One region of the Aeribacillus sp. FSL M8-0235 genome, then DNA from elsewhere that is predicted to be linked to it. Evidence: riboswitches for the same ligand, from Rfam matches in the RefSeq annotation. Region 1 holds a riboswitch; each other region holds the start of a gene.
The links. Region 1 has a riboswitch for cobalamin ahead of metE (5-methyltetrahydropteroyltriglutamate--homocysteine S-methyltransferase). Riboswitches for the same ligand answer to the same signal wherever they lie in the genome.
Positions count from the first base shown of each region.

Region 2: linked by a shared signal. The riboswitch ahead of NSQ71_RS14575 (ribonucleoside-diphosphate reductase subunit alpha) and the one ahead of metE (5-methyltetrahydropteroyltriglutamate--homocysteine S-methyltransferase) in region 1 are both predicted to bind cobalamin.
Region 3: linked by a shared signal. The riboswitch ahead of NSQ71_RS06760 (ABC transporter substrate-binding protein) and the one ahead of metE (5-methyltetrahydropteroyltriglutamate--homocysteine S-methyltransferase) in region 1 are both predicted to bind cobalamin.

Region 1 is NZ_JBBOBW010000001.1:3,647,211-3,657,890, reverse strand. Features, by position in the region: gene metE (5-methyltetrahydropteroyltriglutamate--homocysteine S-methyltransferase) at 1-1,978, opposite strand, end outside; cobalamin riboswitch at 2,120-2,318, opposite strand; gene nfsA (oxygen-insensitive NADPH nitroreductase) at 2,717-3,466, shown strand; gene qoxA (cytochrome aa3 quinol oxidase subunit II) at 3,954-4,919, shown strand; gene qoxB (cytochrome aa3 quinol oxidase subunit I) at 4,943-6,883, shown strand; gene qoxC (cytochrome aa3 quinol oxidase subunit III) at 6,885-7,499, shown strand; gene qoxD (cytochrome aa3 quinol oxidase subunit IV) at 7,501-7,806, shown strand; gene NSQ71_RS17735 (TrmH family RNA methyltransferase) at 8,300-9,001, shown strand; gene NSQ71_RS17730 (biotin/lipoyl-binding protein) at 9,043-9,324, opposite strand; gene NSQ71_RS17725 (glycerophosphodiester phosphodiesterase) at 9,619-10,449, shown strand.
Region 2 is NZ_JBBOBW010000001.1:2,973,227-2,983,906, reverse strand. Features, by position in the region: gene NSQ71_RS14580 (ribonucleotide-diphosphate reductase subunit beta) at 81-1,124, opposite strand; gene NSQ71_RS14575 (ribonucleoside-diphosphate reductase subunit alpha) at 1,137-3,401, opposite strand; cobalamin riboswitch at 3,538-3,716, opposite strand; gene NSQ71_RS14570 (Hsp20/alpha crystallin family protein) at 3,850-4,290, opposite strand; partial or broken gene NSQ71_RS14565 (IS256 family transposase) at 4,950-6,080, opposite strand; gene NSQ71_RS14560 (TnpV protein) at 6,113-6,826, shown strand; gene NSQ71_RS14555 (SAM-dependent methyltransferase) at 6,847-7,449, shown strand; gene NSQ71_RS14550 (N-6 DNA methylase) at 7,397-7,789, shown strand; gene NSQ71_RS14545 (globin-coupled sensor protein) at 8,048-9,337, opposite strand; gene NSQ71_RS14540 (IS4 family transposase) at 9,595-10,680, shown strand, end outside.
Region 3 is NZ_JBBOBW010000001.1:1,383,741-1,394,420, reverse strand. Features, by position in the region: gene cobS (adenosylcobinamide-GDP ribazoletransferase) at 1-151, opposite strand, end outside; gene NSQ71_RS06790 (cobyric acid synthase) at 153-1,655, opposite strand; gene NSQ71_RS06785 (bifunctional adenosylcobinamide kinase/adenosylcobinamide-phosphate guanylyltransferase) at 1,652-2,221, opposite strand; gene cobD (threonine-phosphate decarboxylase CobD) at 2,215-3,294, opposite strand; gene cbiB (adenosylcobinamide-phosphate synthase CbiB) at 3,254-4,237, opposite strand; gene NSQ71_RS06770 (adenosylcobinamide amidohydrolase) at 4,234-5,697, opposite strand; gene NSQ71_RS06765 (FecCD family ABC transporter permease) at 5,699-6,760, opposite strand; gene NSQ71_RS06760 (ABC transporter substrate-binding protein) at 6,723-7,697, opposite strand; cobalamin riboswitch at 7,809-7,987, opposite strand; gene NSQ71_RS06755 (N-acetylmuramoyl-L-alanine amidase) at 8,183-9,628, shown strand; gene NSQ71_RS06750 (DUF1540 domain-containing protein) at 9,727-9,885, opposite strand.

The DNA.
Region 1 (10,680 bases):
TTGCCTCCATGATATCTTCAAATTGCGAATAGCACATATGAGTATGGATTTGTGTTTCCGGGCGAACAGAGCTGGTGGCGAGCTTGAAGGCTTCAGCAGCTCCTTCGATATATTCTTTTTGTTTTGATTGTTTCAGAGGCAATCCTTCACGTAATGCAGGCTCATCAACTTGAATCATGCCTATTCCATTTTTCTCTAAAGCTAGCACTTCTTCGCGAATGGCAAGGGCGAGCTGGCGAAGAACGCTTATACGGTCGATGTCATTGCGCACAAATGACCAGTTTAGGATCGTGACAGGTCCTGTCAGCATCCCTTTAACAGGCTTGCTTGTCAATGATTGTGCATATACGCTTTCTTTTACGGTCATCGGCTGATCAAATGCTACATCTCCGTAAATAATCGGCGGTCTCACGCATCGTGACCCGTATGATTGCACCCAGCCGTTATTCGTAACAGCAATTCCATTTAATTTTTCCCCGAAAAATTCGACCATATCGGTCCGTTCAAATTCCCCATGGACGAATACGTCTAAACCGAGCTGCTCTTGAATGTCAATCCATTTTTTTATTTCATTATTGATGACCGATTCATACTGCTTGTTTGTATATTCGCCTTTCCGCCATTTTAAGCGGATTTGCCGGATTTCTTTCGTCTGCGGAAAGCTTCCGATCGTAGTAGTTGGTAAAATCGGCAGATTCCATCTTTTTTTATGCAGTTTTTGCCGTTCGGTATAATCCAAGCGTTTCGTTGGATATGCTCCGATATTTTTGGTAGCCTCTTGAACCTTCTCATTTGTCCGAAAGGAAGAATGGATAAAATCCGTATAAGAGCGGTCATGTTGTTTTAAATCATCGATCGTTCTTTTCCCTTTTGCATATTGAGCGAGTTCATTTACTTCATCCAATTTTTCATCAGCAAAGGAAAGAGCATTTTTCAATATGGACGGCAAGCTCTGTTCGTTTTGAACTGTAACAGGTACATGAAGCAAGCTGCATGAAGGCTGAATGATCAATCTATCAATATCTACATATTGTGCAAGATCATCGATTTCCTTAGCTTTTGATACTAAGGATGCTTTCCAAATGTTGCGGCCGTCGATCAAACCAGCTGCGAGAATTTTGTCTTTCGGAAAGCCGAACGTTTTGATGTTCGACAGATTGACGCCATGATCATGTACAAAGTCCAGGCCAATTGCAGCGACAGGAAGAGACACAATTTCTTGATAATGGGTTATACTTTCAAAGTATGTTTGCAAAATAATATTTAACGAAGGAAGCGCTTTGTGGAAAGCATCGTATACCTCTTTAAACAAAGGAATCGATGAATCATCCAGCTCCTGTACAAGAATCGGCTCATCAATTTGCACCCATTTCGCACCGGCCTGAGCAAGTTCCGTCAACAATTGGACGTAAACAGGAATTAAAGCAGACAAATGTTTATGAAAATCGTGTTGATCGTATTGTTTTGCCAGCTTTAAAAAAGTAATTGGACCTAGCAAAACCGGTTTTGCTTCAATATTCAGCTCGTTTTTCGCTTCCTGAAAAAGTTCAAGCAGACGGTTCTTTACTAACGCCGGCGTTTTATTTTCAAGCTCCGGAACAATATAATGGTAGTTTGTGTTGAACCATTTGGTCATTTCCATTGCTTCTGCTTCATCAGAGCCTCTAGCCATTGCAAAATATGTTTTTAATGAAGTCGGCTCCATATGCTGGAATCTAGAAGGAATATACCCAAACATAAATGCAGTATCGAGGACATGGTCATATAATGAAAAATCTCCGACAGGAATCAGGTCTATTCCTTTTTCCTTCTGTTTTTTCAGATTGAGAAGACGTATATCTTTTAATGTTTCCTCCAAGCTGCTTTCTGAAATGTTTCCGTTCCAAAATGATTCCAGCGCTCTTTTCCATTCTCTTCTTTCACCAATTCTTGGATAGCCAAGATTTGAACTAATTAATGTCAATATTGACACCCCCATTTGATTTGTATCTCAACACATAATAAAAAAAACCCTCTTTTTACGCGTAAAAGAGGGAATTGTGGACTCTAACTCGTGTTGAGATACATGTAGGGCTTAAATCTCAACATGGCTTCATCACTCCTCCCTATGACGCGTAGGTGGCAGTGCATACAACAGGCAGGTCTCCTGACTTAGGATCATCGCTTTCGATCCTCCTTCCCATTTCAAAATTGAAACAGTGGATGTTGGCCGAAAGCTCCCCATCACAGTGGCGCGACCGTGTTGGAATTTCACCAATCTTCCCTTTTAAGCGCATATTGCTGATGAAATATGACGCACCTGCTGCTTGGAACACTATATGAAACTATAATTATCAGAATAGATGATTTTTTTTGTTTTTTCAATCCCTATTTTTTAGGTTCAGAAAAGTGCTGCCCTATTTTGGGAAATCAATGGACAGAAGCAGGAATTCACATACAAATTGTGAAATGTTTAGAGGGTCGTTTTTAAAATTTAATTTTTCTAATAACGTAAATTCGAAAAATTTTGTTGTTTACAATACAGGATCGTTGCAGTGAATAGTTTGAGATACGATGGTAAAATTAGGTGCTTGGAGCCTTCACTGAAAAAGGAGCTATAAAAAACGTATTTTTCAATACGAATCATTTGAACGAGCAGCATTTTCATGTTAATACTTGGATTGGAAGAAGTGTGATTTTTCAAAAAATAAGTGGGATTATAGAAAGGATGATTATGTTGAACGACATTATCAAAACCATTTTAAATCACCGTTCCGTTCGTCATTTTGAGGATCGGCCTTTGACAGATGAGCAAATCCGATTAATTGTCGAATGCGCCCAAGCCGCTTCAACTTCAAGTTACATGCAAGCCTATTCCATTATCGGGGTGAAAAATATACAAACGAAAAAAAAGCTCGCTGAACTGGCAGGAAACCAAGCTTACGTAGAGAAGAGCGGACATTTATTTATTTTTTGCGCTGATTTGCACCGTCATGAAGTCATTGGTGAAATGGAAGGCAAAAATGTAGAAGATTCATTGAGGAGCACTGAAAAATTTATGGTAGCTCTCATTGATGCTGCACTGGCCGCTCAAAATGCTGCGTTAGCGGCTGAGTCAATGGGACTCGGCATTTGCTACATCGGAGGCATCCGCAATAATTTAGAAGAAGTATCGAAGCTGTTGAAAATTCCAAACAAGGTCATCCCTCTTTTTGCATTAACTGTCGGCTACCCTGCAAAAGAAACGGCGAAAAAACCAAGAATACCTTTTGAGCATATTTATCATGAGGAAGAATATAAGCAAGATCAAGAAGCATATGTGCGCGAGCTTGAACAATATAATGAAATAGTATCCAATTATTATGATCAGCGAACAAACGGGATTCGCAAAGATACTTGGACTGGTCAAATGGCTCGCATGCTTTCGAATCCGACAAGAATGTACATGAAGCAATTTGTTCAGAAAAAAGGATTGAATTTAAACTAAAGCTTCAGCTCCTATCTCGATTTTATGAAGATAGGAGCTTTATTTTTGAACAGAAAATTGTATGTAAGTCATTTATCCGAACTCTTCCTTTCAGCATGAATTTGTTTATTTTTCCCCTGACTCGGCTGCTAACTCATTTTGCTTATTTCCTCACTTGGCAAATTTAGAATGATACATCGGTTCAAGAAAACAGATGAAAACGTCATTTTTCAGCTTCTTCATGTACATCCCTCGAAAATACATTCCCATCAGCTTTTATTTGGAAAATATAGAGAAGATTCCCTGAAAAAACGGAATTTCTCTATATTGTGTCAGATTCATGGCAAAAATTTTACAAAAAATTTATCGTTTCTTGACTGTTTTTTGAATTAAAGTTTATTTCGATAAAAATGTGATAAAGTTCATTTACAACTCAATTATTTTTTGAATCGATTAAGTCGGTTTTTTATGAAAATTTAAAACATTTCTGATTTGAGAGGGATTGAAAATGCCGGCACAACAACAAAAATGGTTGAACTTGTTTATGAAGGTTTTACCACTGTCATTGCTTTTTTTGTTGACAGGTTGCAGTGAACGCTTTGTTTTATTAAATCCGAAAGGACCTGTTGCAGAGGTTCAAAAGGATTTAATCCTTTGGTCAATTTGGTTTATGCTGTTTATTATTGTTGTCATCTTTGTGCTATTTGCAGTTATTTTATGGAAATACAGGGAGAGACCGGAAAATCTTGATTATGAGCCTCCTGACCAGCACGGAAATACACTTCTGGAAATCATTTGGACAGCTATTCCTGTGTTGATTGTCATTGCATTGGCGATACCAACGGTTAAGGCGACTTTTGAGCTTGAAAAACCGCCGAAGGAATCTAGAGGAGTTGAACCAATTGTCATTCATGCGACAGCAGCCGATTGGAAATGGATTTTCAGCTATCCAGAGGAAAATATTGAAACAGTCAATTATGTCAACATTCCAAAAGATGTTCCAGTTGAATTTAAATTGACAGCTGTCGGCGGGATGAGCGCTTTATGGATTCCAGAGTTGGGCGGACAAAAATATAATATGGCTGGAATGGGAATGACTCTTTATTTGCAGGCTGATCATGTCGGGACGTTTAAAGGGCGGAATTCAAACTTTACAGGAGAAGGATTTGCCCATCAAACATTTGATGTGAACGCAATGGAAAAAGAAGATTTTTATAAATGGGTGAAAGAAACACAAGCATCAGCTCCATTGCTGACGAAAAAACAATTTAACGAAATCATCCAAGTCGGAGTTTTAAAAGATAAATTGACTTTTTCTGGAACACATTTGGCGTGGGTTGATTTTGCGAAACCAGGTGAGCATTTAGACAATATCCCTGCAAAAGAAAAGCACGGTACCATAAAATTGGAGGAAGTTGAATCTGATCATCATGATAATCGTGAACATGAAAGCCATCAGCACGAAGGACATTAATCGGAAGGAAGGAGGAACGTGCTGTGAAATGGGATGAATTTTTCGTTACCGGCGAACCCCTTATATATATGGCGGATGCAGCCATTGTATTAACAATTATTGGTATTGTTTTTGTATTAACCTATTTTAAAAAATGGAAATGGCTGTGGAAAGAGTGGCTAACGACTGTTGACCATAAAAAAATAGGGATTATGTATATTATTTCCGCCGTATTAATGCTATTCCGAGGGGGCGTAGACGCACTTTTAATGCGCGCCCAATTGACAGTGCCAAATAATACGTTTTTAGATTCACAGCATTATAATGAAATTTTCACTACACATGGAACCATTATGATTTTATTTATGGCAATGCCGTTCATATTCGGGATCATGAACATTGCAGTTCCTCTCCAAATTGGAGCTAGAGATGTGGCGTTCCCGTATTTGAATGCACTCAGCTTCTGGACGTTTTTCTTTGGCGCCTTGCTGTTCAACATTTCATTTGTGATCGGCGGCTCACCGGATGCAGGGTGGACGGCATACATGCCTCTTGCCGGAAATGAACTCAGCCCGGGGCCGGGCCAAAATTATTATTTATTAGGATTGCAAATTTCAGGGATCGGTTCATTAATTTCCGGTATTAATTTCATTGTAACGATTCTAAAAATGAGAGCTCCTGGAATGACTTTAATGCGCATGCCGATGTTTACATGGGCAACACTTATTACGTCTATATTGGTTGTTTTCGCTTTTCCGGTATTGACGGTTGCTTTAGCATTAATGACATTGGACAGAATATTTGGCACTCACTTTTTTACGCTTTCAGGCGATGGAGTGCCAATGCATTGGGCGAACCTGTTCTGGATTTGGGGGCACCCGGAAGTGTATATTGCCATTTTGCCAGCTTTTGGGGTTTTTTCAGAAGTTGTCTCAACGTTTGCAAGAAAACGTCTTTTCGGTTATACAGCCATGGTTTGGTCCATGGTGGCGATTTCTGTATTAAGTATGCTCGTTTGGGTGCACCACTTTTTCACAATGGGTTCAGGAGCCCCGGTTAATGCATTTTTCTCTGTATCGACGATGGCGATAGCCATACCGACAGGGGTAAAAATCTTTAACTGGCTCTTCACTTTATATAAAGGTCGAATCAAATTCACATCTGCGATGCTATGGTCTTTGGCGTTTATTCCAACTTTCGTCATCGGCGGGGTTACAGGTGTGATGCTTTCGATGGCTGCGGCCGATTACCAATATCATAATACGTATTTCCTTGTGGCCCATTTCCATAATACGTTAATTTGCGGTACGGTCTTTGCTGTCTTTGCAGCGCTTCATTATTGGTATCCGAAAATGTTTGGCGTCATTTTAAATGAAAAGCTCGGCAAAATTACGTTCTGGTTTTTCGTCCTTGGCTTTAATGTATGTTTCTTGCCGCAATATGTTTTAGGATTTATGGGCATGCCAAGAAGAATTTACACATATCCGGCAGATGCCGGCTGGACGGAATTAAACGTCATTTCGACTATTGGCGCAGTTATGATGGGAATCGGCTTTATCTTCCTGTGTATTAATGTTGTGTACACGTACTTTAAAGGCGAGCGTGACCTCACGGGAGATCCTTGGGATGGCCGAACGCTGGAATGGTCTATTCCGTCGCCTGCACCGCATTACAACTTTGCCGTAACACCGCAGGTAAAAGGTCTTGACGCTTGGTGGATGATGAAGAAGGAACGGAAAGAAGGAAAAGAAGAAGAGAAGCCGGAATATAAACCAATCCATATGCCATCAAATTCGGGGCGGCCTTTCATCATGTCGATCTTCTTCTTTATAGCCGGATTCGGTTTAGTTTTCGAATGGATGCCGGTTGCGATCATCGGATTGATCGGCGTTATCATCTGCATGATTTTGCGCTCTTTTGAATATGATGATGGATACTATGTGCCGGTCGAAGAAATTAAACAGACGGAAGCAGGGAGGGAGTAACATGTCGGAAATTGCTCCAAAACAATCGAATCTTCCACTTGAGTATTCAACGAAACAAAATCAATTAAATATTTTAGGTTTTTGGATTTTTCTCGGGGCAGAGCTTGCCCTGTTTGCCACCCTCTTTGCTACGTATCTTGTGCTCGTCTCCAGAACAGCGGGCGGACCAGGTCCCGAGGAATTGTATGAGTTGAAAACAGTTTTGATTGAAACTTTTCTTCTGCTTACAAGCAGCTTCACTTGCGGTCTTGCCGTTTATGAAATGCGAAGAGGCAAGCAAGCCGGTATGATCGGCTGGCTGATTGTTACGATATTGTTGGGAATCGGTTTTTTGTACTTTGAAATAGAAGAGTTTATTTTGTATGCTGTTCATGAAGGTGCAACAATGCAAACAAGCGCGTTCCTTTCATCCTTCTTCACTCTTGTTGGAACGCACGGGCTTCATGTCACGATCGGGATATTTTGGATTTTGATTATCATTTTGCAGGTGCTGAAAAGAGGTCTTAACGCGGATACGGCAAGAAAAGTGTTTATTTCAAGTCTATATTGGCATTTCCTTGATGTCGTTTGGATTTTCCTCTTCACACTCGTCTATTTGACAGGGATGGTGAGTTAACTTGGCACAAAACGAAAAAGGATTTCCTTGGAAGCATGTCTTCGGGTTTTTGTTGTCCATAATATTGACGTTATTGGCGGTGTGGATTGCATTTTCAACCGATCTGCCGACAAATACGATTATTACATTAATTGTCGTTTTAGCATTTTGCCAAGCGTTTATTCAGCTTTTGCTGTTCATGCATATGAAAGAAGGAGAAAGCGGTTCTTGGCAGGCAACAATGATTTATTACGGGATCTATATCGCAATTGTCATTGTTGCAGGGTCTATATGGGTTATGTCCTTGGGCCATCAACATCACTATTAACATAAGCGTCCCGAAAAAGGGTTACGAGACCACTTTTCGGGATTTTTTTGTTCAAAACAAGCAATTGAGTGTTTTCTGTTTGTAAACTGTGCGTAAGTGGATAAGTTTATCAACAAATGTGAATTATTTAATCATATATGTAGTAGGGAACAAATGTGCCAATACGAAATGTGGATAGCTAATGTGGATATGTGGATAAAATATGTGTAAAAGCTGTTTATAGTAGGGGGATTTCCTGTGAATATCCGTTGATATATAAACATTTGTTTTTTAAAAGAAGAGAATTTCCGCAAAGCTTCTTTGTATACTTTGTTGTTTTTGCCCAATGAGTACGAACGAAACAGTACAAAGATAATGTGGATAAACTGTTTATATTTAACCTGATCTATAACGTGTCCAGCTATAGGAGGTAGATTTTTTTTGGAGAAGACGTATAATAAATGAGAACGTTCGATCTTCTTGCCCGCACGTGCTTTCAAGGAGGTAAAGGGATGTGAATGTTAATAAAGAAAATAATATTGTGGAATTATTGCTGAAAGAGAAGATTGTAAATGATGAGGATCGCCAAATTCTTGATATGATTGTGCCGGAAAGGCTGAATCGTTTATATGAGGTATTGAAGGAACGGACTCGTTACGTATCCATATTGTTGGAAGCGGTGGATGACGGCCATAATCAAGCGGCTGTTCTTCGTTCTGCTGAAGCTTTTGGCGTGCAGAATGTAACGGTTGTAACCGGAAGAGCGCCTTTTGCCCCTAATGAATTGGTGACGAAAAGTGCAGACAAATGGCTGACAATTGATTATCAATCAGATATTAGTGCAGCCATCAGTCAATTAAAAAAGAAAGGATATCAAATATATGTTAGCCATTTGAGTGAACAGGCTGTTCCTCTTGAAAAGCTTGATGTAAGCAGACCGACTGTCCTTGTTTTTGGAAATGAACATAGCGGTGTTTCAAAAGAGGCGGTTGACATGGCTGACAGAACGTTTGTAATTCCTATGAAAGGATTTGTGCAAAGCTTAAACATTTCCGTTGCTGCTGCCTTGTCAATTAAACATATAACGGATCTTGCAAAGGGGAGAGCTGGCGCCGAGTATTATTTAACATTGGAAGAAAAACAGGAGATCTTTCGGGATTGGATGCTTAAGTCGTTAAATAACCGATTGAGAAAAATTGTTGCTCAATACAAGTAGCTATTACTGGACCCCTTTTTTCTTCTTAGGGGTCCTAATTCTTAATCGCTGCCACTGACTATTAAATCTCCATCAATGTATGCTAAGACTGCTCCAGGAATAACCCGATCTCCCTCTTTGACGAACAGCTTGTCAATGATTCCTCCAATACCGACGCTGATTTGGACAAGAGTACCCTCATCCGTTTGAATGGTAAACAACGGTTCCCATTCATAAATCCGGTTTTTTGCTTCGGTCATAATTTTTTTTATGACACCATAAAACGGACTTGTCACAATTTCTTTATTTCCCCATGTTTTTGTCATCACGTCTTTTCTAATCATTCCATCACTCTCCTTGAACTTAAGATTTTTTGCATAGGACATAATCCGGGACAAAAGCGAAATGGGTGTTATGAAGAGGAGATTTGGCCAAAACTTCTCATCATGAGGTGCAGGCTGGAAACAATGGTGTGTTGTAAGATGCGCTAATTAAAAATTTTTTTATATTCTAAATACTATTCTATTCCAAAACGAAATATCCTGCAAAAGAAAAATAAAATTGTAAAAAAAATGTTATAAATTAATGTAAGTGATTATTATTTAGTATAAATCCAAAAAAAACGGGGATGGTTATGCATGCTTGATTATGTTCGTTATTATGTTCACCGCTTTTTTTATAAAATATTTCATTTTCAAAAAGAGCCCAACAAAACAATTGCCGTCGCACATCGGGGAGCATCTGGATATGCTCCGGAAAACACATTTGCAGCTTTTGATCTCGCTATTGACATGAAGGCGGATTATTTAGAATTGGATGTACGGATGACGAAAGACGGGTTGCTCGCCGTTATTCATGATGAAACGATTGATCGTACAACAAACGGGTCAGGTTTAGTTAAAAATTTCACATATGAAGAACTAAAACAATTTGATGCTGGAGCCTGGTTTCATCGAAAATTTTCCGGAGAAAAAATACCGCTTTTATGCGATGTCCTTAAGAAATACAGGGGGAAGATCAATTTTTTAATAGAAGTCAAAGAACCGAAAAAGCAGTTCGGCATTGTAGAGAGGTTGGCAAAAGAACTGATCGAAAAAGGGGATCAGCAACTGAATGTGGTCGTTCAATCCTTTGATACCGCTTTTTTACAGGAATTCCACAGTGTCTTGCCGTCGATTTCTCTTGGAGTGCTCATCGGATATAGACATGGCGCTATTACGGAGGAGCATTTACAGCAATATGCAGCATTTGCGACATATATCAATCCGAATAAAGCGCTTGTAACCCCTAAATTAGTTTATATGATTCATCAGAGCGGCATGAAAATTATGCCTTATACAGCTAGAGATATACACGATATTCAACATTTGATGGCCATGAATGTCGATGGAATTATTACGGATTATCCCGATTATTTGACAAATTTGCCAAAATCACCCTCTCATAGTAAAAGAAGCAGGATTAGGTAATTTCGGCTTTTAAAATGGACACTAATTTTGGCAAATATTGAATGACGGTATAGAAAGGAGTACAATACGGTTAGTGCTTTCATAATATAATGGAGATTCGTCCTTGAGATTTGTTTCAACGATTAAGCCCGTTAGAAAGATCTGATAGATTGCAAGGAAGCTTGAAGGGGATGCCCGCTCTGAAAGGTTTCAAATGTTTGCTGAACAGGCTTCATCCATCTATCATCGCCG
Region 2 (10,680 bases), 670 kb from region 1:
TTCATAGCATTCCTTTTGGTTTGGCAGCAGATAAAAAAACGGGCAGTCTCTGCTGCCCGTTATCATGAGAACGTAAATTTTTACAACTCATCAAAGCCGTTATCAATCGTGTTGACTTTTGTATATTGTCTCGATTTTTGTTCAAAGAAGTCTGATTTTCCTAAGTCCACTTCTTCGTAAGCCCGTATCCATTTCAAAGGATTTGTCCGATAGCCTTCAAAAGGACGTTCGAATCCCAGCTGATTGGCACGGAAATTCGCATAAAATTTAATATAGCTCTCCACATCTTTTAAATGCAGGCCTTCAATGTCATTGCCGATAATTACACCGGCCCATTCGATTTCCAGCTCGGCTGCTTTCATAAATGTTTTCGAAACGAATTGTTTCAGTTCATCTGTATCATATTCAGGATATTGCTTCAGCACCGCTTTGAAAATTTTTTCAAACAAACCTACGTGTATTTGTTCATCACGGTTAATGTAGTTAATCATCGTGCTAGTGGCTACCATCTTTTGGTTTCTGGCTAAATTATAAAAGAATGCGAAACCGGAATAGAAAAATAAACCTTCCAGTATGACATCAAAGACGATCGATTTTAACAAATTCTCCACATTCGGATTTTCTGCAAATGCTTTATACCCGTTGGTGACAAATTCATTTCGCTTCCTTAAAACCGGTTCGTTCCGCCAATATTCAAATACTTCATCCTGTACGTTTTTAGGCACGATGCTTGAAAGAATATACGAATATGAATGGTTATGAATCACTTCCTGCTGAGCGAGCAAAATCATTAAGGCGTTTATGCTCGAGTCTGTAATATAATCAGCAACTTTTCCGGCATAATCGGTTTGAATGCTGTCTAATAAAGCTAAGAGGCCGATAATTTTTAAAAATGCGTCCTGTTCTCTTTCTGAAAGCTCAGGAAATTGCTTCACATCTTGAGCCATATTAATTTCAAAAGGTGTCCAAAAGTTTGCGAGCATCCGTTTATATTTTGGATATGCCCACGGGTAGGCGACATCATCCCAATTGAGCACGTTGGAACATTTTCCGTTCACTATTGCTGTTGAACGGTTTGGTGCATCAGGATCCATAATAACTCGTTTTGTTAATGTTTGCTCCATATTACTTCCTCCTTAACTTGCACATGATTCACATTCATAAATGTCGCTTGATGTCGAACGGACATAATACGTTGTTTTTAATCCGGATTTCCAAGCTGTCAAATGAAGCTCCAGCAATTCTTTCGCTTTAATCGTGTTTAGGACGTAAAAGTTGAAGGAAATGGACTGGTCAATATGTTTCTGGCGCACTGCATTTTGTTTGATGCTCCATGTTTGGTCGATCAAATAAGCGGATTTATAATACCAAGTCGTTTTCGCATTTAAGTCGGGAACGGTAACTGGAATTTTGTAGTCTTTCTTTTCCTCTGAATAAACTTTTTGGAAAATTGGATCGATGCTTGCTGTGCTTCCGGCTATAATGGAGGTCGATGCGTTCGGTGCGACCGCCATTAAATAGCTGTTGCGAATCCCAAAAGTCTGCACTTTTTCCTTTAATTCCTGCCATTTTTTTGACGTATAACCGCGGATTTCAAAATATCGCCCTGTATCCCACTCCGAGCCTTTAAAGAGAGGGTATGCGCCTTTTTCTTTTGCGAGCTCCATACTCGACTGAATGGTTAAATACGCAATTTTTTCATATAGTTGGTCGACAAATTGGACTGCCTCGTCGCTTTCCCATGTAATTTCCTTTAGTGCAAATAAATGATGCATGCCAAACGTTCCAAGACCGATTGCACGGTATTTTTCATTTGTAAGCTTTGCCTGTAATACCGGAATGTTATTTAAATCGATAACGTTGTCCAGCATCCGCACTTGAATAGGGATTAAACGTTCCAGAACGTTGTCTGGAACAGCCCGTGCCAAGTTGATGGAAGAAAGGTTGCAGACGACGAAATCGCCGGGCTTTTTCACAATGACAATTTTTCCATCTTCGACATATTGTTCTTCAACAGTAGTAGCACTTTGATTTTGCGCAATCTCTGTGCATAAATTGCTGCAATAAATCATGCCGGCATGCTTGTTTGCGTTTTTTCGATTCACTTCATCCCGATAAAACATAAAAGGCGTTCCCGTTTCAAGCTGGCTGATCATAATCCGTTTCATTATTTCAATCGCAGGCACTTTTTCTTTAGATAAGGAAGGATGATTCACGCACTCAAAATATTTTTCCCGAAAGCTGCCGTTACCTTTTTCTTCATCATAATAATCTTCCAGACTGAATCCCATGACTTTGCGAACTTCGTGGGGATCGAACAAATACCAGTCCCCGCGCTTTTCAACTTGCTCCATAAATAGGTCAGGAATGCATACACCTGTAAATAAATCATGGGTGCGCAGCCGTTCGTCTCCGTTATTTAATTTTGCATCTAGGAAGGCGAAAATATCTTTATGCCAAACATCCAAATAAACGGCAATTGCTCCTTTTCTTTGGCCGAGCTGGTCGACGCTCACTGCCGTATTATTTAATTGCTTCATCCAAGGAATGACACCTGATGAAACTCCTTTGAACCCCCGGATATCGCTTCCGCGGCTTCTGATTTTCCCTAAATAAACTCCAATGCCTCCGCCGCTTTTAGAAACATTGGCAATATCAGTGTTCGAATCATAAATGCCTTGAAGGCTGTCGTCTACCGTATCAATAAAGCAGCTTGAAAGCTGACCGACTGATTTTCCTGCATTAGCCAATGTAGGTGTTGCAACCGTCATATATAAATGGCTCAATGCCCAATACGCTTCCTTTACAAGATGCAAACGTTTGGACGGATGCTCGTTGATCATTAACGTCATAGCGATGATCATAAAACGTTCCTGTGGAAGCTCAAATGTTCGTTTATGAAAATCTTTAGCTAAATACCGGTCGTAAAGGGTCCTTAATCCGATGTATGTAAACAGCTTGTCCTTCTCAGGATCAATGGCATTTCCCAGCTCCATAATTTCCTCTTTTGAATAATGCTCTAGCAAAAGAGGGCTGTAGATTCCAAGATCGGTTAATGTTTCGATTAACAAATAAAAATCGCCGTAGCCCGGTTGGTTGTAATTTCTGTTTTGGCTCGCTTCATAGTAAATTTTTTCAAGAAATACGTGTGCAGCTAAAAAAGTCCAATCCGGCTCACTTTCCGAAATGTTTGCTAAAGCTTCAATAATCAGCAGGTTTGTAAATTTTTCAAGATCATCAATCTGCTGGTATTGTAGGGTTGTCGACACTCTCTCGCTGTATTCATGAAAGGAAAGGGATGGAAACTTTTTTTCAAGCTGTCTTAGATAAAGCTCCCAATCGCTCCTGTTAAAATGATTTTGAAAAACCTCGTATAGATTTAATGCTTTCGTAATATTCATCAAACATCCTCCTTATCAAAATAAAAAACCGCTCAGGAAGCTGAGCGGATCAAACGATGATTAAAAGGGAGGCAGTTTACAAGGCGAAACTACTCCATTCAAACCATCGTTTCATCTTCCCAACCCCCGAAGAATTAGAAACGTTCGGACAAAGGCAGGTCTCCTGACTCGTGCTTCATCCTACTTTGAATCCTTCCCATACGAAACGTACAGTGGATTATTCATTTCGTAGCACTCACAGTTGCGGGGACAGTTCCGGATTCTCACCGGATTCCCTTTTAAGCTGAAAACAGCACCTTTGTCGTTAGGTTTTCAATATATAGTATTTAATTGTTTTTGATTACACAATATATAGATTTTTGATGTTATATATTCATCATAATCGTACTTGGCGAAAATTGCAATAAAAAAGTGAGGCTGATTGAAATTTTGCAACCTCACGAAACAATTAATGAAACTGAATATCAATTTTCTTTTTGTTGTTTTCGGTTTGTTTTGGAATACGGATTTCCAAAACGCCATTTTTATATGTCGCGCTCACTTCTTCTTCTTTTACATTTGCCGGCAATGCAACAGCGCGGTGAAACCGCCCGATAAACCGTTCGCGTCTATGCATTTCTTCTTCCTTTACTTCTTTGCTTCTTTGAATTGTGCCACTGATCGTAAGAACGTTGCGATCAAGATGAATGTCAACGTCTTCCTTTTTTTCAAGGCCGGGCAAATCACACGTAACAATTACTTCATTAGCAGTTTCATGAATATCAAGCCGGGGGGTATTCATAGTCTCAAAGTTTTCAAAAAAATGCGGGAAGCCTTCAGAAAAAACGCGATTCATGTTTCGTCTAAATTGGTTGATCTCAGAAAAAGGATCGTAAGGAATGAGAGCCATATGATTGTTCCTCCTTTGATTTTTTTACAGAAAATATTATTTGTGTTGGGAAGAGAAATATACATAAAGCAAAGTTTAAATTACTGTTTTTAATCATAAAAATATAAATAAGTCCGCTGCGTCCAAATCGTTTCGTGTTTGTTGCTTTTAAAAGCACAACCTAGCAAAACTTGGTGAACGAATGGATAGCATATTGTTGTTATTAAACAAGAGTTTACATACGAAGAAAATTAAGTAAGCTGCTTAATTGCAGCCATGCTGGGAATTAACAGATCAGCTGGATAAATTCACAATGATTGGAAATCGCTGTGGACAACTTTATAAATTTAAAAATTATTCTTTGTTGCATATGTTACTGATAGTGGTAAAAAACTTAAAACAAAAATAATTAGAGTAGATGATAATTATTTAGTTGTATTTGTGAAAAATATTCCGGAAGGATTCATTGTATTATCTACAACAATTTTTCCAAAATACATTCACCCAGAAATTGAAGTAAGTAATGATGGTACTGTCAAGAATTTTGTGTAATGTAAGATAGATAGGGCATCTCTGAAATGGATTTAGAATAGAGAGGGCCTGTTTCTTCCACACAGGAGACTGAATATTCAGTCTCCTGTGTGGAAAGGGAGATCCCATCATCAATTTACATTATTTGGTTAATCATAACGTTCTTCAAACATTCGCTGGAGGGCTTCATGAGTTTCGGAAAATCCTCGCAACTTTCGCCCTGCCCATTTCTCATTAAAGTCTTGGATGGTCAAATACATGACTTTTTCCGCGGCTTCTAAACTGCTCAAACTGTTCATCGGCTTTAGACGTTTCCGAATCTCCTTGATCGTTCGTTCGATGGCATTGGTCGGATACTGCTTGGATCATTCATAAAGGTAAGAAGGACATCCAACTCATTTCCCCACGATTGCACTCTCGGATACTTGCTCGACCATTTTGACTCAAACTGGTGAAACATCTCCAGTGCAATTTTTTTATTCGGAGATCGATAAATGAGTTTCAAATCTTCCACCATTTCGAATTGGTCTTTTTTCCGTACACGACTGAGTGTGTTACGGACTTTGTGAACGACACAACGCTGCACATCGGCTTTCGGATAAATAGCTTTAAAGGCTTCTTCCAGCCCCGTTAGTTCATCGAATACGCCCAGAAGCACTTCCTTTACGCCTCTGTTATATAGTTGTTGGAGAATCTCCTGCCATCCATAGGCGCTTTCCTTTCCTCCTACGAAAAAATCAAGAATTTCCCGATATCCTTCTTCGTTTACACCTAACAACACATACATGACCTCTTTTTCTACCGTATCTCGACGAAGTTTTACGTACAACCCATCCAAATATAAGACGGAATAACGCTTATGTAGAGGACGAGTGTGCCATTTCTCGATGTATTCCTTCACGACATCGGTCATACGACTGATCGTTGCAGGAGAATAAGCATTCCAAAAATTCGTTCAATAAACTTGCCAATCTCCCGCGTACTCATGCCACTTTGATACATCTTGATGACAGCTTCTCCGAGCCAGCCGGTATGACGTTGGTAAGGGGCAAACAGCTGCGTTTGAATTCCCCGTTTCAGTCTCTTGGGACCAAAAGACCTTCAATCCGGCCATATTGCGTATCTAGATTTCGTTGATAGTAACCGTTTCTCATATTCGACGTTCCAGCCTGTTCCATTTCGAGGAAATGTTTTATTTCTTCACGCATGATGAGTTCTAATTGGCGAATCGCACTTTCCAGTTGATTGACCCAGTCTACATTCGATATACTTTTAGACATAGGTAGGGTTCTCCTTTCTCTGGAATGTGTTGTTGGTCAAATCAGAGATACCCTACCTTTTTTCTTTTGGTCTAGCAAAATACTTTACACAAAATTTTATACATCATCTATTAGTTGCTGAAACCATGAGTAATTACACCAACATTTCAACTAAGATTCAAGAATTTGAAAAACAGTCCCTAGAAAGAACAAATAAAAACTTGCGGGAAAATGTTGCCGCAAGTTATAATACAAGCACAGAAAAAGAACGGCTTAGAAGCGAAAATGAAGCCTCTAAAAGGCATATTAAAGGGGTAATGAAGAAAATGAAAAAAGTGACTCTGGGAGAAAAGGAATATTACGTGGAGAACGGGATATACACTCCAGTAGTGAAGGAATCGAGTTTCGAGAAAGAGGGCGGGACTTATCGCTTAGAGGGAGAGGGGGAATATCTAATTCCCAACTTGGAGTTAACAATGAACGAAAAGCCGATAGGAAAGTATGGCAGCCTAAGGAGAAAACATCTGATGGAAAACAACATGATACTCTACGAGAGTCTATCGATTCAAGGTCAGCTTCATCAACATCTAGTCGACATCAACGAGCAAGCGAACAAGCGAATGGAAATAATGACGAAAAAGTTGATGGAACAATACGGAGTGACAGAGGAACTCAAAGCCGAAGATCAGATGAAATGGATCCAAGAAGTGAACAATATCCGGGCGATGGCAGAAGAAGTCATCTTACGGGAAATGATTTACGTATAGATGAAAAATAAGAAGAACAATTGAGTTTATTCCCAGTAGCAGTGGAGGAAAATCCCACTTCTTTTTCTATTTCGGAAAAAGAAATCAATAAAACAGCAGTGGAACAAAATGCCACTGCTGTTTCTATTTCTAAAAATTTTCACATTACCAATAATGAATTAGGTGCTGCAGGTCCTAAAACCAAATTTAATTGGAATATAGAAGCTATTAAGACTTTGAAGAAGATAGAAGCAGAAAATAGATTAGCCACTCCTGAAGAACAAGAAGTATTATCGCGTTATGTTGGATGGGGAGGGCTATCTTCGGCTTTTGATAAAGATAATGAAGCATGGGCAAATGAATATAATGATTTAAAGGAATTGTTAACTGATGCAGAATATGCAAGTGCTAGAGAATCTACTTTAAACTCGCATTATACTTCTCCGGTTATTATTAAAGCTATGTATCAGGCTCTTGAAAATATGGGATTTAAAAAAGGAAATATTTTGGAACCTTCTTGCGGGATTGGAAATTTCATGGGCCTTTTACCGGAAACTTTATCAGACAGTGTTTTTTATGGTGTTGAATTAGATGATTTATCCGGTCGGATCGCTAAACAGTTATATCAAAAAGCTTACTATTGACGGATTTGAAAATACTGATTTTCCTGATTACTTCTTTGATGTTGCCATAGGTAATGTACCTTTTGGTCAATATCAAGTAGCTGATTCTCGTTATGATAAATATGGTTTTCTTATTCATGATGATTTCTTTGCCAAAACATTAGATAAAGTACGTCCTGGTGGTATTATTGCTCTCATTACCTCGAAAGGTACAATGGATAAAGAGAATGAAGAAGTACGCAAATATATTGCACAAAGAGCTGATTTAATAGGTGCAATTCGACTTCCTAATAACGCATTTAAGAACGCAGGAACAGAAGTTACCGCAGATATTATTTTCTTACAAAAAAGAAATCACTGAATAATGCTGATATCCAGCATAAATATCTTGGGGTATAAAAAAATCAACACATACTATTTGTTGGGATACTATGTTCAATATATGAACATGTATCCTCATTTTTTAACCTTCAAGCGATCAATTGGATCTCCTTTTACGACTCAACTATTTTAGCGGATAAAGGTTGTTCAGCTTTTTGAAGATTCATCCAAATAAATAATCAACCCATTTTTCCTGAATGGGAAAAATGGGTTTTGTCGCCAACTTGAAAAAGGACCTTTATATATGATTGGCCAGCTTTTTTAAATGTTCTGAAGTCTCATTGATTTGCGCAATGAAATTTGTTATATCATCAATGATTTCAGCAAAGTTTTCGAGTTCATTTTTCGTCTTTTCAGTTTGTTCTTTATTTTTGTCGAAGGCATACAAAATATTGTCGAAGAATTGGTTCATCTCTTTCATTCTTTGCGAACCATTGCCTGTAAGCTCTGTTACTTCCACAATAGATGAAGCGATATCGTTAATTTTCGCTCTGATTTCCTCAATTAAATTGGAAACGCCAAGCACGGAATTTTTTGTTTCTTCCGCCAGCTTTCTCACTTCACTAGCAACAACAGCGAATCCTTTCCCGTATTCCCCTGCACGCGCTGATTCAATTGCGGCATTTAGAGCCAGCAAGTTAGTTTGTTCAGCAATAGAAGTAACAATCGAGACGACATGATTAATTTTTTCAGAAGTTTGTTCAAGCGACTTTATTTTTAAAGCAATATCATCTGTCCGTTCTTTTATATTGACCATTAAACCGGAGTGAAAATTCAAGTCTTCTCTCCTTGAACTGACTTCTGCTTCGGTTGATGCCGCTGTTTCAAAACGATCAACTGCAATTAAGGCAAATTGTTTGGATCGTTCGTTAATTTTTTGTATAGCTGAATTGGCTGATTCAATAAGATCAGCAAGACGAATGGAGGTTTGGGCGATGTTTTCATGAAGCTCCTGTTTTTCCTTTTCGATTTTTTGCCGTCTTTTTAAATACTCTTCATTATATGCTTCCAACACAATTTGCTGTTCAAAGTTTAACATTTTTGCAATGGTGACCACCGCTTTATGATAATCTTCCTTCGATGGACACGCTTTCGCAACAACGGAAAAAATTGATTTCTGTAATTGCTGGAATGAACTCATGTACCAGATCGTATCTAATCCAATGCGGACGTGGGCTACAGCAATCCGCTTCATTCTTGTTATATCTTCATCTGTTAAGGATCCGCTAAACATAAGCAGCACATGTTTTTTCAATCTTTCCTTCTGTTTTTCGATCGAGCTGTATTTATTAATTAAGTCAATCAAAAATTGTTCTTGATGGAGAGCATCATAAAATGCATCGATAATAAACTTTATGTTTTCTTCAATCGCATCTTTTAATATAAGAGTACAAATAAGATCATCCTTTGTTAGGCCAACCATCGCTAATTGTCTTTGATATTTTTCATCAGTCACTTCAAGTTTTACTTGTTGAAGATCTACTTGTTTTTCAAAAAGTGATGGAACTTGTTTTCTTTTTTTAAACATTGGTTGATTTCCCCTTCAAAATTCATTATTAGTGTCCACTGTATATATCGGCAGCTAAATAATAATTTTTTCGATTATTTTTTAATTTCTCAACTTTCTCACAGTAAATTGGATTTCTAAGCCTTACGGTTAATGGGTTTGTTGGTTGTTTCGAATACTTCTTGACATAAAAATTTGCAAAAAAAACACCTCAACTTTTGGTATAGTTTAATTGTCCAGAAAAAACATTACCAAAAGCAGGTGAGGTGTCTCTTATTATGATAACGAATAACAGACTGAACAATCAACTACCAAAAGAAGTAAAAGCTATATTTGATGAACTTGAAATCTTAAAATATTTAAGGAAAGTGGGAATTAACAAGGGTTTCGGTTATTCCTGCGCCTATTTATTCCAGCTAGTTTTTAGTTTAGTTTTTGAAGGCAAAAATTTGTTTCGACTTCTTCAAAGTAAAAAAGCTAAAGATTTGCCGGAAAAAAACGCTATTTATCGCTTCTTAAATAACCCTCAATACAATTGGCGCAGGTTTTTACTTGTTTTGAGTACTTTCACCATTATGAAGGTAAGTAGTTTAACGAGACACGACCGTCCGAAAGTGCTGATCGTGGACGACTCATCTTATGAACGAAATCGCAGTAAAAAGGTTGAACTGCTTGCTCGCTGTTTCGATCATTCTTCTCAAAAAATGCGTTATTACAAAGGATTTCGTATGCTTACACTCGGCTGGTCAGATGGTGCTACATTTTTGCCTATTGATTTTGCTTTATTAAGCTCTACGAATTCCCAAATCAATGGGATTGATAACCGAATCGATAAGCGTACATCCGGTTATAAGCGGCGTGTCGAAGCTTTACAAAAAGCGCCGGAAGTTATTCCCAATATGATTAAACGGGCACTTTCTCAAGGAATCGATGCCTCATACGTTTTAATGGATACATGGTTTACCCAACAGCCTTTGATCAAGTCCATTGTGGATCAAGGGTTGGATGTTATTGGAATGGTGAAGGATACAAAACAAAGATATCAAGTGAACGGTGAATGGGTGAGCCTAAAAAAACTATACCAAACAGCTAAACCATCACAACATCAAAAGGGTATTTTGCGCTCTATTCACACAACGATGGCAAATGGCGTACCTGTTAAAGTGGTATTTGTCCGTAATCGTAATAAAAAGAGACAGTGGCTAGCTATTTTGAGTACAGACTGTACTTTATCGGATCAAGAAATCATTCGTATTTATGGGATACGTTGGGATATTGAAGTATTCTTCAAAACAGTCAAATCCTTATTGAAACTCCAAAAAGAGTTCCAAGGAAGATCTTATGATTCCATGATCAGCCATACC
Region 3 (10,680 bases), 2.3 Mb from region 1:
TCAAACCGATGAAAAACCCGATCATCGGCAAACTTAACACCGCGAATTTGATCCGTTTCTCATCTATTGCAAACTCCTTTTGAACCGGAATGATTGTGAAAAACTGGAGCGCAAGAAAAAAACCCTCCATTATTTGTCTGGCCGTTCTCATTTCATTTCCCCCACGATTGAATGATGTTGAGCAAATCATCCATATGAATATGGTTTTGGACATGTCGGGCAATCTGTTCATACTTTTTTGTTTTTTCCTTTTTCAACCATTTTACTTGCTTTTTTTCAAGTCCTTTCCGTTCTCGAATCCTGTTGAGCCATTCCGTGCGGAATTCGTCATTGAAAAAAATATGGTGGAAATATGTGCCAATAACCCTTCCAGAGTCGATCACCGCACCATCCGTCCCGTCCGAAAGCTTGATAAAAGGCCGCACTGCTTGCGGAACAATCGGTTCGGTTACGCCTAAATGAATTTCATACCCTTCCACGAAAAACTGGGGAAAACCTGATTGCGGATGAATAATTCCTTTGTTCCGCACCGTTTTTTTCTCATGATAAAAGGTTGTGCCCACTGGGAGGATGTTGAATCCTTCTTCATAACGTCCTTTCACCCCTGTATCCGATCCGGCTTTATCATACAAGTATCTTGAAAGCATTTGATAACCGCCGCAAATGCCGATGATCGTTCCGCCCGTTTCGTTGTATGCTTTAATCTTTTGAGCCAAGCCGCTATTTTTCAATTGTTGCAGATCGTGAATCGTGCTTCTCGTTCCCGGAATCAAGAGGGCATCCGGTTCGCCGAATTCATCCGGGCCGTACACAAGTCGAATGGAAACATCTTCTTCAAATAAAAACGGCTCAACGTCCGTATAATTGGATATATAGGGGAGCTTTACCACCGCAATGTCAATTTCTCTCCTGTTTTGGTTGGCAAATCGTTTGGCAAGCGACAAAGAATCTTCGCCTTCGATCATATGTCCTGAAACATAAGGGACCACCCCTAATACTTTGATGCCCGTCCGTTCCTCCAGCCATTGCACACCGGGTTGAAACAAGCTGAGATCTCCTCGGAATTTGTTGATGATAATCCCCTTTACCCGGCTACGTTCTTCTTCGGAAAAAAGTTCAAGCGTCCCGATAATGCTGGCAAACACGCCGCCCCGATCGATATCTGCCACCAGTATCACCGGAACGTCGGCCAGTTCGGCCACTTTCATGTTGACAAGTTCCCTGTCTTTCAAGTTGATTTCAACAGGACTTCCTGCCCCTTCCATCACGAGAAAATCATATTGTTCCGACAGCTTTTCCAGTGAAAGCTGAATCGCTTCCAGCCCTTTTAGATAAAATTTTTCGCGGTAAGCTTGACCGCCTAATGTTTCATAGCTTTTGCCAAGCAAGACGATTTCCGAAGTGCAATCGCTTTTCGGTTTCAATAAAATCGGGTTCATATAGACGGAGGCCGCCGTGCCGGCGGCTTCTGCCTGAATTCCTTGAGCCCTGCCGATCTCCCTTCCATCCAATGTGACATATGAGTTGTTTGACATATTTTGTGATTTAAACGGAGCAACCTTGTAGCCAAGTTTGTGAAAAATAGCACAAAATGCCGTTGCAATGAAACTTTTGCCAACATCAGAAGCCGTTCCCTGAATCATGATCCCTTTCATTGTAGTTCTCCCTTCATAGCAACTGGAATGCCGAATTCCATTCTGACCACCAAATCCGCACGTTCAACGATTTGTTGATGGAGATGGCCGAGAAGGCGAACATATTGGAACACTGCATTTGACCGCGCTGGAAATTCCCAGTTGACCTCATTGGAGACGATGCAAAATAGCTCGCAGCTTTTTTGCAGCTCAGATAGATCACGGATGATTTTTTCCAACACATATTGGCGAAAAGAAGCGGCCTGCCATCGTTCACCATGTTGTTCATGAAAAAAAAGTTCGTTCGTCAACAACGTTGTTAAACAGTCTAGCAGCACAAAATCATTTTTTTGCAGTTTTTTCGATAACTTGCCGACATCATTTGTCTGTTCAATTGCCAGCCATTTTTCTTTGCCTTGGGCTCTTTTTAGCTGGTGTTGCAATATTCGTTTTGTCATTTCTTCGTCTGATGGAAAAGAGGTTGCAATATAAACAAGGCGGTTGGCCTGATTCTTTTTAGCCGTCAAATAATGTTCTGCCCACGAACTTTTCCCGCTTCTCACCCCGCCGGTCACAAAGATTAACACTTGTCCTTCCACTCCTTAAGCGCTGAAAGAAGCCGGTCGTTTTCTTCTTTTCTCTTAACCGCCAAACGAATGTATTTGCCGGACAGCCCGTTGAAATTGTATGTATGTCTAGGTACTATACCTCTTTCCAATAAAAAGCGGATCAAAGGCAGCATATCTTTTTTTGGCTGCTCTCTTAACAAATAAAAATTGACAGAGCTGTCCGCCACCACAAAACCAAGTTCATGGAGATGTTCAAACATTCGCTTCCGTTCTTGAGAGATCATTCTTTTTGTTTTTTTAACATAGTCTTCGTCCTTTAATGCTTCTATTCCCGCCCTCTGTCCAATGGCGTTGACGCTCCAATGCACCTGAAATTTTTTTAGTCTCTGGATGACCGTCTCATCGGCAAACAAAAAGCCGAGTCTTAAACCTGCAATGGCATACATTTTGGTCAAAGAACGCAAAATGATCACATTGGAAAAAGATGATAAACAATTCAGAATTGATACGTTTTCCAAGGCGAAATCATAGAATGCTTCGTCCAGAACCACAAACGCATGCTTCTTTTTGGCATCTTGAATGATTTCCAATAATGCTTCCCGGTTAAATACTTTGCCTGTCGGATTGTTGGGGTGGCAGAGGAAAACCGCTTTTTTCCCGGAAAGAGCCGTTTTTAGCTCCTCAACGTTCAACTCCCAATTCTCTTCCTCTTTTAAAACATAGGATGAAATCCTCTTTGAGAACGGTTCGCATGCTTTTCGGTATTCTGAAAATGCCGGTTCCACGATCAAAACGTCTTCATTTTGCAGCAAGGCGGCTGCAATGATAAAAATAAGTTCTGCGGCACCGTTTCCAATTAATATATTTTCAGGCGAAACATTTTCCTTTCCGGCAATTACCGCTCGCAATTCCCTTATATCAGGGTCTGGATAATCGGAAACAAATGAAAAAAAGCGATGCCAATTTTTGCGGATGCATTCAGGCGGGCCGAAAGGATTGATGTTGACGCTGAAATCGATGATGTTTTCCGGCATCCGGATGTTCAATGATTTATAAAGATAAGATGGATTGGCTCCATGTGATGGCAGCATCGAAGCATACACCTCCGATCATGAAAAATAGCAAGAAAAACCTGTCTGTTTTCTTCATAATATCAATGGCCTCCGGAATATGTTTTGCTTCTAGCGAATAAACCCCGTCTCCCAATTTAGGGCGATTAGAAATTTTCCCTTGATAACGGTTGATTCCCCCTAATGATACACCCAGCAAAGCAGCCATGGCGCTTTCAAGAAATCCGCTGTTGGGGCTGGGGTGTTTGCGCGCATCCCTTTTCAGAATGGAAAAGCATTCCCGCTTTTGAATCCCTTTTGCCGGATGATTGACAAGTACCATGATGAAAGCTGTCAGACGGCTCGGAAGGTAATTCAACAAATCGTCCAGCTTGGCGGAAGCAAACCCGAATTCAGCGAACTTCTCGTTTTGATAGCCTACCATCGAATCCGCAGTATTGACGACCCTGTACAAAACCGCAAAAGGAGCTCCGCCGAACAGCGCCCAAAAAAGCGGTGCGGTAATGCCATCGCTCGTATTTTCCGCTACCGTTTCCACCGTTCCCCGAACGATTTCCGATTCTGGCAAATCTGCCGTATCGCGGCCGACAATCCATGACAGCTTTTCTCTTGCCGAAACGAGATTTTTTTGGCAAAGCGGTTCATAAACTGCCAAAGCTGCTTCCCGCAAACTTTTTTCCGCTATCATAAAAGAAATGATCACCGCTTCCGCAAAAATGCCCGCTGCTGGGTGAAGCCTAGAGAAAAATGACACAATTGAAAAAGCGGCCAGCATAAAAAATAAACCGACCAGCATGATCATCGCCATACCTTTTTCTTTCTTAAAGCGCCCTTTGTTGAGGCGCCGTTCGCAAAACGCAATAGACCAGCCAAACAAGCGGACGGGATGGGGGGCATTTTTCGGATCCCCGATGACTTGATCGATTACAAACGCCAGCATGATCGCAATTACATGTTCTGTCATGTCCTTCCCCTTCTTTTTTTATTTAGCTGAATCGCTTGAATTGTACTCTCATATACCCCCCTGCCGACCAATCTTCCAAGTGTTGTGATCGTGCCAGCGTGCTGATGAAAAATGCCCTTTTGCGTGGCAGCCACCAATATGCTGTCTGTGGAAGTACCTGTTGCAATCGTATTGGAGACAGGATCCAACACTTTTTCATCAGCCAGCGCCTTCGTTTTGGCTTCTGTTGCCGTCATCACACTTTCAATAAATGCTTGATCAGATAACCGTCCGTTTATCAAAATCCATGTATTGATCGTCCCTGAAGCTATGCCATTCCGTTTTATACTATTTGCTGCATCCACTGCATTGGAAAGTCCTGCTGTCACAACAATGACAACGGAGACTCCTTCTGCTTCAAGCTCGCTGACTACCCCATCTTCCAAACAAGCCGCGGTCATCATGGCGACTGTTGCATGTTGATCAAACCCGTTTTTCTGCAGAAAATCGGCCATTTCCGAACGGCTGTCTTGACAATTGTAGCTTTTATCGACATGACGGTTGACAAAAGTGCTGTGCCAGCCAAATCCTCCGCCAATAATGGCAGATGAAAGGGTTTTGAGCGGCGATGCTGCTTTTAAATAGATGAGTTCCTTCGTCTGAACAATGTCCCTTTTTGTCACTTTATATGTTTCTTCCTGTTTCTGTTCGGGTATAAGCAGCATTTGCGGGCGGGCAAGCTCCGGATGTGATTGTTTGACAATCGAAACACCATACACCTGTTCAATCGTTTTTTCGTTCATCACGACAGATGGATTATCAACGGCAACCGCTTTTCCATCTTTTAATAACAGCAGTTTGTCACAATAAAGGCTTGCTAAATTCAAATCATGAAAAATTGAGACAACCGTTAATCCATTTGATTGTGTCCAATTTTTCAACTGATCAAGCATGATTTTTTGATGGGAAATATCAAGATGGTTCGTGGGTTCATCTAATAAAAGCAAAACGGGGTTTTGTGCAAGAGCCTGCGCTAAAAAAACCCTCTGTTTTTCCCCGCCGCTTAATTCATTGATCGCTTTATTTTTTAAGTGGGAAATATTCGTCTGCTCCATGGTCTTTTGGATGATTTGTTCATCTTCTCCCGTCAACCGCTTGAAGAAACCCGTTTGAAAAGGATAACGGCCGAGCGCCACTGTCTCCCAAACGGTATAATCAAACATTTGCGTTGGGATTTGCGGCAATGAAGCGATGTTTTGCGCCAATTTTTTCGGAGAATAAGCAGAAAGAGGTTTGCCGGCAAGCTCGATCGTGCCGCTTTTAACCGGAAGAATCCCGCTGATCATTTTTAATAGTGTCGTCTTTCCACTCCCGTTTGGCCCCAAAATGCCAAATATTTCCCCTTTTTTTACTGAGAAGGAAAGGTTTTCGATAATCTTTCGCTCTTGATAGCCTCCCGAAATGTTCTTGACTTGCAGCATGTTACCCTCTTCTTTCCATTCTTTGTTTCATTAAAATAAAGGCAAAGCTGGGAGCGCCGATTAAAGCCGTGATCACACCGATCGGAAGTTCTGTCGGCGACACGATCGTTCTTGAAACGAGATCCGCCAAAATTAAAAAAGCGGCGCCAAAAATGGCGGACAGAGGGAGAAGATGGCGATAATCACTTCCCCAAAGCAGCCTGTTTACATGCGGGATGACAAGACCGACAAACCCAATCGTTCCGCTGATGGCAACGGCCGCACCGGCTAAACAAGAGGATGATGCTAAAATAAACAGCTTTCTCCTTTTTACATGGACCCCAAGCTGCTTCGCCTTTTCTTCGCCAAAGGACAGAGCGTTTAATTCTGTTCCGTTTACAAAAATCAAAATGGACCCGATTAAAAAAAACGGCAAAAGCATCAATACGTATCCCCAGCCGCGCATCGCAACGCTTCCTAACAACCAGTTGACAATTTGTCGCAATTCTTCGCCTGTCAGGGCAATCATTAATGAAATGAAAGCACTTAAAAAGGAACTTAAAATAATTCCGGTCAGCACAATCGTTTCAATCCTCATCGTTTTTTCAATGAAATTGGCGAACAAAATCACAGCCAAAATCGTTAAAAAACCCGTAAAAATGCTGACAACCGGCAAAGTGAATGAGCCGAAAAAAGGAATTTGAATGCCGAAAAAAAGAACAAGTACAGCACCTAAAGAAGAACCTGATGAAACACCGAGCGTATAAGGATCTGCCAAAGGGTTTTGCAAAAGCCCTTGATAACAAGCCCCCGCCATTGCAAGCGAGGCTCCGACAAGTCCGGCTAAAACGACACGAGGAAGTCGAATATCAAGCACAATGCTTTTCATGCTTTCATCAATGTCCGGCGCCAAACCAGTATGAAACAGTTGATTGAAAATTATTTGGAAAATATCCTTAAACGTGATGTGAAACGTTCCGATAGAAATTCCTAAAAAGACGGAAAAAATAAGAAAACAAGCGGTCGCCGTATAGGCGACCACATGTTTATTTTTTGTAGACATCCGGATAAATTGCTTTCGCAAGTTCTTCTACTCCTTCAACCAATCTTGGGCCTGGGCGGCTCACCAAGTCGGAATGCACATCGTAAACCCGTTTATTTTTCACCGCTGATACATTTTCCCATCCTTTGCGTGCCAACACCTGGTCAACAGCTTTATCGACGTAATAGCCGTATGTCGTCACAATGACGTCTGGGTTCAGTTTTACAACGGCTTCTTCCGTCATTTGCGGCCAGCCTTCTTGATCGCCCGCTGCATTTTTTGCTCCAATGATCGTTAGCATTTCATCCATAAACGTTCCTTTTCCAGTCGTATAGATTTGTGGTGCGGGATTCACTTCGACAAAAACAGACACTTTTTGATCATCCGGAATCGTTTTTCCTTTTTCTTGAATATCCGCCAGTTTCGTTTTCATCTCAGCCACAATATCTTCGGCTTTGTCACTTGTCCCTGTAATTTTGCCGATTGTCTGGATGGAGTCATACACTTTATCAAATGATTGGGCATCTTCGACTACAAAAACATTTATTCCCGCATCTTTCAGCTGCTTCAGCCCTTCCTGCGAGTTATGGGCGCTGGAAGCATGCGCTAAAACAAGATCCGGTTTTAAAGAAATAATTTTTTCAACATTAAATTCCATCCCGCCAACCTTTTCTTTGTTTTGAACATCTTCCGGATAGTTGTCATTATCACTTACACCGACAATTTGTTCACCCAACCCTAAAGCATAGGCAATTTCAGTATTGCTTGGAATTAGCGAAACAATCCGCTCCGGTTTTTCGTTTACCGTCACCTCATTTCCTAAACCGTCCTTGACCTTCACCGGAAATTGTGAAGCCGTCTCTTCCGTCTTTTGATTGCTTTTGTTTTCAGACGGCTCTGATGTATTTTGTTGGCCGCATCCAGCCGCAATTCCAAATAGAAGTAATAAGGCTAAAAATAGTGCAGATAGTTTTTTCATCATTTTCCTCCTCCAATAAAAAAACATCTTCTTTTTTTGATAAGAAGATGTCTGAAAACAAGCATATCGCTTTGTTCTGTTTTCAAACACCTCCCTATCCTCGTAGGGTTTTTAGGCGTGTTCAAACAGGCAGGTCTCCTGGCTCATGGTCATCGCTCCCTGAACCTTCCCGTAGACACAGTGGCATTTTCAGGTTGCTCCCATTCACAGTGGCGGGACCGCGTTGGATTTTCACCAAACTTCCCTTTTAAGCGGACAAAAGTATCCGCACCTGTTTGCTTTTGAATGAAATTGTCGACGAATGTAATTATACATCATTCAAATCCGTTCTGGTAGAAAAAATGTGAAAATGCTATGTCAAGTTTTATATTGGACTTTTTATAAGGTTTTCAATTCAACCGTGTTGATTTGAACCGATTACCGTAAAAATGAATAAAATTTTAATGGATGGGTAATTGATTTTAGGAACGAAGGAGGATCCATAAGTGACAGTCGTTCTTTTAGACCCAGGCCACGGTGGAAGTGATCCTGGTGCAACATTTAGAAGCTATGAAGAAGAAGACTTTACGCTGACTATTGCCTTAATAGCCAGAGACCATTTGCTAGAAAACTTTCAAGTAGATGTCGTGATGACACGAACGAACGATCGCACTGTCAGTTTAGAAGAAAGAACGAGTTTGGCAAACAGACTAAATGTCGATTTTTTCTGCTCCATCCATGTCAATTCAGGGGGCGGAACAGGATTTGAAAGCTATATTTACAACCGCGGTGCATCCAATAAAACGATTCAATACCGTTCCATCATTCATAATCATATTATGAGCGTAATCGGGCCAAAATATAACGTACAGGACCGCGGAAAAAAAAGCGCCAATTTTTTTGTGTTGAGAGAAACGAAAATGCCCGCGGTTCTATTGGAAACATTATTTATCGATAATCCTAACGATATCAAATTGTTAACCTCTTCTGCTTTTATAAGTGATTTTGCCGCCAGTGTGGCGGAAGGGATAGGAAAAGCCCTTAATTTAAAGAGAAAGACAAGCACAACAAAAAAGCCGTCGACAAAACCGTCGGCTCCTGCTTCAAACAACACGCTTTACAAAGTGATTGCCGGTTCCTTCAAAGAGCGTAAAAATGCAGAACAACGCGTAAAGGAACTGAAGGGAAAAAACGTGGACAGTTTTATTTCACCTGCTAATGTTAACGGCACAAGTTTTTACCGTGTTCAAGCAGGGGCTTTTCAACATTTGGAAAATGCGAAGGAGCAACTGGCAAAACTTGTGCAGCTGGGCTATAAAGATGCTTTTATTTTAACTCCCGAAGAGCAGCGAGCAAATCCGCCAAGGCAAAATCAACTAGCCAGCTTGCTGTCTACATCAGAGCCGCAAGCATCCGCTACAGAAGACATTTCTATTTTAGGAGAACCGCTTTTATCAGGAACATTGTTGGATCAGTTCGTAAAAAATACGAATCCAGATGCACCTCAACTGGGTGATTTATATATCCAATTAAGCAAACTATACGGAATACGCGGTGATATCGCTTACGCACAAGCCATTCATGAGACGAACTATTTTCGCTTCACCGGGGTTGTCGACCGCAGCCAAAACAATTTTGCCGGAATTGGAGCGACAGGCCCGAATGTCCGAGGAGCAAGCTTCTCCACATCGAGAGAAGGAGTTCTCGCTCATTTGCAGCACTTGTTTGCTTATGCAACAACAAAGCCTCTTCCAAGTGATGAGCCGCTTGTAGATCCAAGATTTCATTATGTGAAGCGCGGATCAGCTACCACTTGGAAAGAATTAAATGGAAAGTGGGCAGTTCCTGGAGATCGTTACGGAGAAATGATTTTATCGATTTACCGTTCCAACCTTCAATTCGCTGTTCAACAGCTTTCCTCCATGATTGCGGAATTAAACAAACATGTATGATCATTTTTTTAATCTATTTTCCAATAAACGTGAATAAAATTGAAAATCATTATCAATAATAAAAGAGAGCCGAAATGGAATTCGGCCCTCTCCATTATTTAGACAGTTTCCGGTTCAAATGTTTTGCAATCCGTTTCCTTTTGATCTTTGGCGGTTTTCCCCGAATGGCTGACAACATAAATGGAATCAGCTGAACATCTATTTCCATCCGCCCAATATTTGCAGTTGTTTACTTCACATAAAACGTCTTGTGCCATCGCATGTCACCTCCCAATTATAGAATTGCCATCGGAAGGTGTTTTGATACGACACAAATAGTTTTTGACAATGACAATTTTTTAAAAATATGCATCTCATGGCAAAAAAGTATGACGGGATGAAAAATATTTTAATCCATCGTCCTTGCTTGATTCGATTTTTTTCATTAGGAACGATTGTGCTGGAATAATCGAGTAGGAGGGAGCGATTAACTCCCGTCCTCTCACACCACCGTACGTACGGTTCCGTATACGGCGGTTCAATTAAGATAATTGACGCAAGTCTTTATAACTTCCGTGAATAGCTGTTCTCTTTATGCCAGTGGTCACTCCACCCTCCAAGAGATCTCCCACGGGATTCACCGCTTCCTCCCTCAAGTGAGGTACTACGTTTTCTGTGTTCATCATGACTCACTGAATGCCAAGGGCTATTCTCTCTTAATTGTTCGGTCCTTCTTAGTTGTTCTAGACCAACTAATACTATGACCTCTGCTGACTTCTGACTGTTCAGCTATCTATCACTAGATAGGTTACCAAGGTTACTTGGCGTGCCAGCCAGACCTCCCCGGGTAAGAGTGTAATCTTTCCTTCCATCCATCTGCTTCATTTACTCTGTATCACCTTCGGCAGAAAGGGCTTTGTTTTGTCTTGCAAACTCACCCAGTGATACCTAGCCTCATATGAAGTTCGTGTTCCTCAGACCGGAAGTTTGCCGCTCGCTTCCTTCAGATTCCGCGTCACCACGGACACCCTTGCGTTAAGCTAACTGCTACTTCTGCCTTCGCAGCTCGGGAC